Regions from separate parts of the Sporosarcina sp. SG10008 genome, predicted to be linked through region 3. Evidence: riboswitches for the same ligand, from Rfam matches in the RefSeq annotation. Region 3 holds a riboswitch; each other region holds the start of a gene.

Region 1 (2,268 bases), 2.3 Mb from region 3:
ATAATCAGACCAATTGTGATGTAAAAGACATTTGAAATTTTCTTCATAATTCCCCCTCGTGGAGCTGGTAATTTGGAAACAGCTTCTTACTATACTAGCAAAGCATATTGAAAGCAACCAATCGATGTATTTAGTATTTTCTCTTATAGCGATTTCCATACCTTTAACGGAACGATACCCTATCTTAAATAAAACAAAACCGGCTGAAAATCCGTAGATTTTCAACCGGTTTTTCAATCTTCATCTTTAATGTCACGATCGGGTGGAATAGGTTCGTTCCGCCATTCATCGATTTGGTGTTTTAACATTTCGAGCTGTTCTAAATAGAGTCCAAACTGATCTTTGTTAATAAGGAATTTTTCACCATCATGGACGGAACGGATGCGACCTTCCCGCACGTACTTTTCTACTTGTTCGACAGGCATACCTAGATGTTCAGCGGTTTCTTGGATTGTTATGTACATAGGATCCATCTCCTTAAAAAATCCCCTCTATTTCAATCGCTAACAGTGAAATGGAGGGGATGGGTTATGTTAAATAAGTTTTTCGAATTTCAAACGTTTATTTAAAATCATCATAATCGGAATCCCGATAGCCATAACGACGAATTCACCAATTGCGACTGTTAACCATGTAAGTAGGAAAGGAAGTTCTAATGCTAGGTTCAACTCGAAAGCAATGATGAACATTGTAAAGGTGAAGACAAGCGTGTTGAAGACCATTCGCTTGAATATTCCGGATATGAATTTAGCAGAAAAAATCGTGATTGAAAGAGCTAGGATTGATTGGCTTACCCCGAAAAATAAGTCATACATGCCAAGTGGGGAAAATAAGTTTGTCACAAATACGCCAAGCACAATTCCAAATATGAGCTTCTTATTGAACACGACGAGATGGTTGAACATCTCAGGGATTCTAAATTGGATAGCTGAGTATGCTAATGGTGCTATTAATAGGGATACAGCTACATATAAAGCGGCGATAATCCCGCTAATGGCCATTGTTTTTATTTTCATTATTCATTTCCTCCTAGTTTTTTTAGCGTGGGATGGTTGACGAACCACGTGTTAAAAAGCCTGCAATCCAGTGTATCATAGTGTTTTTGATTCGTACATGTCAATACATGTGAAAAATGAAGAAGTAAGAATTTGGATAGGATAAATATCGATGTTCGAAGTCTTGTTGGGGCCATGAAACAGCTCGGTATAAATGATCGAGCAAAGTGTAGGAAAGATGAATGTGGTTAATCAAGGCGAGGGAAAAGAGCTATCAACCTCTAGGGGAAATAGCTCTTCTTTGGGAGTTTAATGAATTTTCTAACCTTTAGGATCTAAAGGTTTGTTCGCTTTTTCATCCAGTTCCGTATGGCAGTAATAACTTCTTTTAATTCCATCCCGCTATCCGTTAGCTCATATCCAACTATAGTAGAAGAAGGCTCAAGTTGTTTTTTTGTAACGAGGCCTTCTTTGATTAATTCATTCAGCCGTTCTGTTAAAAGTCGATCTGATATCCCTGGAATACCCTCAGTGATTTCATGAAAGCGCTTGGGTCCGGACATCAGTGTATAAATAATTACCCCCATCCATCTCTTACCAATAAATTCAATTGTATCGTGAAAGTTGTTGCAGACATGTGATGAATTCCCACAATTTTTCGGTTGATTCACTAGTCGAACCTCCATTCTGCTTTATCTTTCATCTATCTTAACATGTATCGTTAGGGTTGACATAACAAACTTACTAATGGTAAGTTGAATACGGGTACTTACTATTAGTAAGTTTTAGAAAGGGAGGCAATACAATGACTACAACATTGAACTCACATTTATATAGTGTAATGAAGGAAAGAAAATCGGTAAGGGTGTTCGATCCGAACGCTACAATCGCAAAAGAGGAAATTGCAGAAATGCTGAAGCTGGCAACAATAGCTCCTTCATCTAGCAACCTGCAATCTTGGAGTTTTATAGTTATCCAGGACCCCGAGGTGAAGAAAGAACTGCAAGTAATCGCGAACAATCAAGTCCAGGTGGGGGATTCATCTGCCGTTATCGCTGTCTTAGGTAATATCGATGCGTATAAAAAAGTGGAGCAAATCTATACACAAAATGTTGCAGAAGGTCATATGGATGAGTCGATTAAAGATCGTACGATTGCCAGTACGAATGCGGTCTATCCAACTATTCCAAGAGAGGCAAGAATGAATATCGCTTCTTTCGATGCGGGGCTAGTTTCTATGCAATTGCTGTTGATTGCCAAAGAAAAAGGCTAT
Region 2 (2,268 bases), 360 kb from region 3:
TGAAAAGAGGCTTCATTATGCGTGGTTTTGTTTACCTCATCGTTTTCTTCTCGTTTTTTGATTTATTTTCGCAACTGCCTGTCATGAGCCCATTTGCATTATCTCTTGGTGCTACACCATTTTTAGTTGGACTTGCAGTTGGTATGTATTCATTTTCAAATACTATCGGGAATGTCATTTCCGGTTTCATGACTGACAAAAGAGGACCTTTTTTCATACTCGTACTTGGACTATTTGCTTCGGCACTCTCTCTCTTCCTCTACGCGTTTGTTGATGGACCAATGTCATTGCTCGGTGTCCGCTTTGTCCATGGTTTTATGGAAGGGCTAATTGTACCAGCTGCGTTCACTTTCCTGGCAAATCGTGCAGAAGAATCTAAACGAGGTAAAAGTGTTGCAATTTCAGGTGCATTCGTTGGATTGGCAGCGATTATCGGTCCAGCTTATGGTGGTATTGTGGCAGCTAAAACAAGTACACCTTTCATTATGGCGGTCAACGGCGGCATCATGATGCTACTGGCAATACTTGCATTCTTTGTTCTCCGATCGTTTACATATGTACGAAAACAGCCTTCAAAAGGAGCTGACAGTTTCCGTGTCAGATATCTTTTCCAACATCCGGGGATGGTCAGAGCATTCGCGGGAGCATTCTTCTTAATGTTCTCACAAGGTGTACTTGCCCTTGTGTTGCCGCTAAAAGTTGAATCACTTGGATTTGATACCAAAACAACGGGGTTGTTACTAAGCACATTTGGCGTCGTCGCTATTCTCATCTTCTTATTGCCAATCAATCGAGTTTTTGACCGTGTACGGCCAGTTGTGACACTTGCATTCGGAATAACACTTATGGGATTAAGTATGCTGTTCCTGAGTCAAGTTGAGGAATTGAATTACTTATATATTGCAATGTGTATTTATGGGGCTGGATTCGCTTTCCTCTTCCCATCCATCAACTCGCTGCTAATCGATTCTTCATCTCCTGAATTTCGCGGGAAAGCATATGGTTACTTTTACGCGTTCTTCTCGATTGGTGTCGTTGCAGGTTCAAGCTTGATTGGATTCTTGGACTTGGAGTACCGAGGCGCTTTCATGCTGACAGGATTCATCCTCCTCGCTGTCGCTTTATATGCCTTGATTGGCTTGAAGAAAAAAGGATCTATTGACAAATCATCGCACGTCCTATAATGTCAGATACGAAATGAATACCCTGTTCGGGAGAGGTTCATAGCGACCCTCTATAAAAAACTATGGATGACGGAATTTACGCCATGTGCATTCGATATGGCCGTTTTCCCGGCGCCTATGGACCTCCCTGACAAAATATACGGGAGGTTTTTTTAATTGGCTGGAAGAGATGAAGCAACATTGACCGACTTAACTTTGCTCGGCAATCAAAACACGAAATACGTGTACGAGTACAACCCCGATGTTTTAGAGGCTGTCGACAATATGCATGTGGATCGCGATTACTTTGTTAAATTCAACTGTCCGGAGTTTACATCACTTTGTCCGATGACAGGGCAACCCGATTTCGCGACGATGTATATCAGTTTTGTGCCGGATAAAAAACTTGTGGAGAGTAAAGCACTCAAATTATATCTATTCAGTTTCCGAAATCATGGCGACTTTCATGAAGACTGCGTCAATATTATTATGAATGACATAATCAAACTAATTGAACCGCGTTATATCGAAGTATGGGGGAAATTTACGCCGCGTGGCGGCTTGTCAATCGATCCTTATTGCAACTATGGCAAACCCGAAACAAAATATGTACAAATGGCGGAACACCGGATGATGAATCACGATATGTATCCGGAAAAAGTTGATAATAGATAATTTGATAACAAAAAACCATCCGGACTGTTCATTGTCCGGATGGTTTTTATGCGTTTTGCATTTGAAAAGTCTTGATTTCTTCCATGAAAGCTTCCCCGTATCTTTCCAATTTCGCAAGACCAACACCATTTACTTCGAGGAAATCATCATTTGTAACAGGCATTCTTGCCGCCATATCACGCAACGTTTTATCTGAAAAGACGACGAACGGCGGTACACCCGCTTCTTGAGCCAGTTTCATACGTAGTGCACGAAGCTGGTCGAATAGTGGATCATCATTCGCAACTTGCATTGTAATAACAGTCACTTTTCGATTGACTGTCACTTTACCTGTCAGCACATCTTTCCCTTGTTCACTGACGTAAATGGTTGGAAACTGCCCATTCTCCACGCCAAGATAACTTTCTGAAATGATGAACTCGATGAAATC
Region 3 (2,268 bases):
TACCTGAGTTGAACATATGTGTAGCTCCTACTGCCAACGCCTTTTCCAAGCGCTCTTCAGACAAGTCAAATACAACAATTTTGTTAGCACCCTGTGCTTTTGCAGCAATGATTGTCAATAATCCAATCGGGCCAGCACCAAATACAGCAACCGTTTGACCAGCTTGCAATCCGCCTTCTTTCACGGCCTGTACAGTAACTGCCATCGGTTCTACAAGTGCGCCTTCTTCAAGAGATAAACCTTTCGGAAGTGCATAAACGTTTTTCTCAGATACGACTGCAAAGTCTGCAAATCCACCGTCAGAACCTAGTCCAACAAACGTGAAGCCATCATATATATCATACTCAGACGATTTAGTGCCATATGTAATCAACGGATTGATAACGACACGATCTCCTGCTTTAAAGCGTGTCACATCAGAACCAACTTCCTCAACAATACCTGAAAACTCATGCCCTAACGTTAGTGGCGCTTCCTGGTTTGTCAATGGATCCGGACCATTTCCTGGAATTAATACTGGGCCTTCATGGTATTCATGCAAGTCACTGCCGCAAATACCAGTCCATGCCACTCGTACTTTTACATCATTTGCAAGAACTTCTTTCACTTCACGCTCTTCAACACGAATATCATTGGCTTTATACCATACTGCTGCTCTCATTGATAATTCATCTCCTTAAGTTGTTTGCATAGTTATCATACACCTAATTAAACAATTCATTAAACGATAGACTTATAATACGCGGATTGTATTATAAGAATTGTGTGCGCAACTGTTTCCAAACCCCTCTTCTAATCCCTTCCATCACCTATTTATGTTATCATTAACGTTGTTCAAAAAAAGAGGTTCGAAAACTCCCTCTCTAAAAAACTAAGGAGATGTTTTATAGTGAAAAATGAAAAAGCGGTTGTCGTCTTTAGCGGCGGCCAAGATAGTACGACATGCCTGTTTTGGGCATTGAAAAATTTCCGTGAAGTTGCTACGGTGACGTTTGACTATGGTCAGCGCCATTCTGAGGAAATCGAGTGTGCTAGAAAAATTGCAGATGAGCTTGGAGTATCGTTTAAAGTACTGGATATGAATTTGATCAACCAACTGTCAGCAAATGCCTTGACGCGAGATGATATCGAAGTGAATGAAGTAGTAGGTGAATTGCCGTCGACTTTCGTTCCAGGCAGGAATCATTTATTCCTGTCATTTGCCGCGGTCTATGCAGATGCGATAGGTGCTCGGCACTTAATTACGGGTGTCAGTGAAACGGATTTTAGCGGTTATCCTGATTGCCGTGACAATTTTATAAAATCGTTGAATGTGACACTGAATTTAGCTATGGACGGGCGGTTTGTCATCCATACGCCTTTGATGTGGCTCGATAAGTCCGAAGTTTGGGCTTTGTCTGACGAACTTGGTGCGTTCGACTTTGTGCAGAACAAGACACTTACTTGCTACAACGGAGTTCCGAGTACAGGCTGCGGGAAATGTCCTGCCTGTGTGTTACGGAATGACGGTCTCGCTACCTATTTATCTAAAAAGTCTGTAGGTGTCTCTGAATGATGCAGCAATTTTATCCGCAAGTTCAGCATTCATATCGTTTTGAATTAAACAAAGACATGCATTTTTCTGCGGCACATTTCATTCCAAGCGAAGATGCTGGAAAATGCCAAGTAATGCACGGTCATACGTATTACTTAAACATAACAATTGGAGGAAATGAACTGGATTCAATCGGTTTCCTGATTGATTTCAAGGAACTCAAAAACCTCATTCATGATAAATACGATCATTCTGTGTTGAATGATCATCCTGAATTTAAGAACAATTTCCCGACGACCGAGAAATTGGCAGAACAGGTTTGCAAATCAATCCAGGAAGTTCTTCTAACTAGAAACAACAAGCCTGTCTGCCTTCAAGTCATAGTCCGAGAAACGCCGACTAGCTATGTCATCTATCGTCCTGAACAGGAGGTAGTCCTATGAAGATTCCTGTTATGGAAGTATTCGGTCCGACTATTCAAGGCGAAGGAATGGTCATGGGGTTAAAGACGATGTTTGTTCGAACAGCTGGATGTGATTATTCTTGTTCTTGGTGCGATTCCAGTTTTACTTGGGACGGTTCGGGAAAAAGCACTTCGAAACAGCCGGCAGAAATCATAGATGAACTTAAAGCAATAGGCGGACAGTCATTTTCACATGTCACAATTTCAGGTGGGAACCCTGCCCTTCATAAAGGAATTGGGGAACTTGTCGATTTGTGCCACGAACAAGGTT

The links. Region 3 has a riboswitch for preQ1 ahead of queC (7-cyano-7-deazaguanine synthase QueC). Riboswitches for the same ligand answer to the same signal wherever they lie in the genome.
Region 1: another riboswitch for preQ1. It lies ahead of ACGLYD_RS17780 (QueT transporter family protein); the one in region 3 lies ahead of queC (7-cyano-7-deazaguanine synthase QueC).
Region 2: another riboswitch for preQ1. It lies ahead of queF (preQ(1) synthase); the one in region 3 lies ahead of queC (7-cyano-7-deazaguanine synthase QueC).

Annotation. Positions count from the first base shown of each region.
Region 1 covers NZ_CP172607.1:3,795,022-3,797,289, reverse strand. The annotation lists gene ACGLYD_RS17790 (BCCT family transporter) at 1-47, opposite strand, end outside; gene ACGLYD_RS17785 (excisionase family DNA-binding protein) at 234-464, opposite strand; gene ACGLYD_RS17780 (QueT transporter family protein) at 534-1,016, opposite strand; PreQ1 riboswitch class I at 1,024-1,070, opposite strand; gene ACGLYD_RS17775 (winged helix-turn-helix transcriptional regulator) at 1,331-1,666, opposite strand; gene ACGLYD_RS17770 (nitroreductase family protein) at 1,801-2,268, shown strand, end outside.
Region 2 covers NZ_CP172607.1:1,002,202-1,004,469, reverse strand. The annotation lists gene ACGLYD_RS04930 (MFS transporter) at 18-1,184, shown strand; PreQ1 riboswitch class I at 1,211-1,254, shown strand; gene queF (preQ(1) synthase) at 1,341-1,838, shown strand; gene recQ (DNA helicase RecQ) at 1,885-2,268, opposite strand, start outside.
Region 3 covers NZ_CP172607.1:1,361,528-1,363,795, reverse strand. The annotation lists gene ACGLYD_RS06600 (2,3-butanediol dehydrogenase) at 1-661, opposite strand, end outside; PreQ1 riboswitch class I at 838-881, shown strand; gene queC (7-cyano-7-deazaguanine synthase QueC) at 890-1,555, shown strand; gene queD (6-carboxytetrahydropterin synthase QueD) at 1,552-1,977, shown strand; gene queE (7-carboxy-7-deazaguanine synthase QueE) at 1,974-2,268, shown strand, end outside.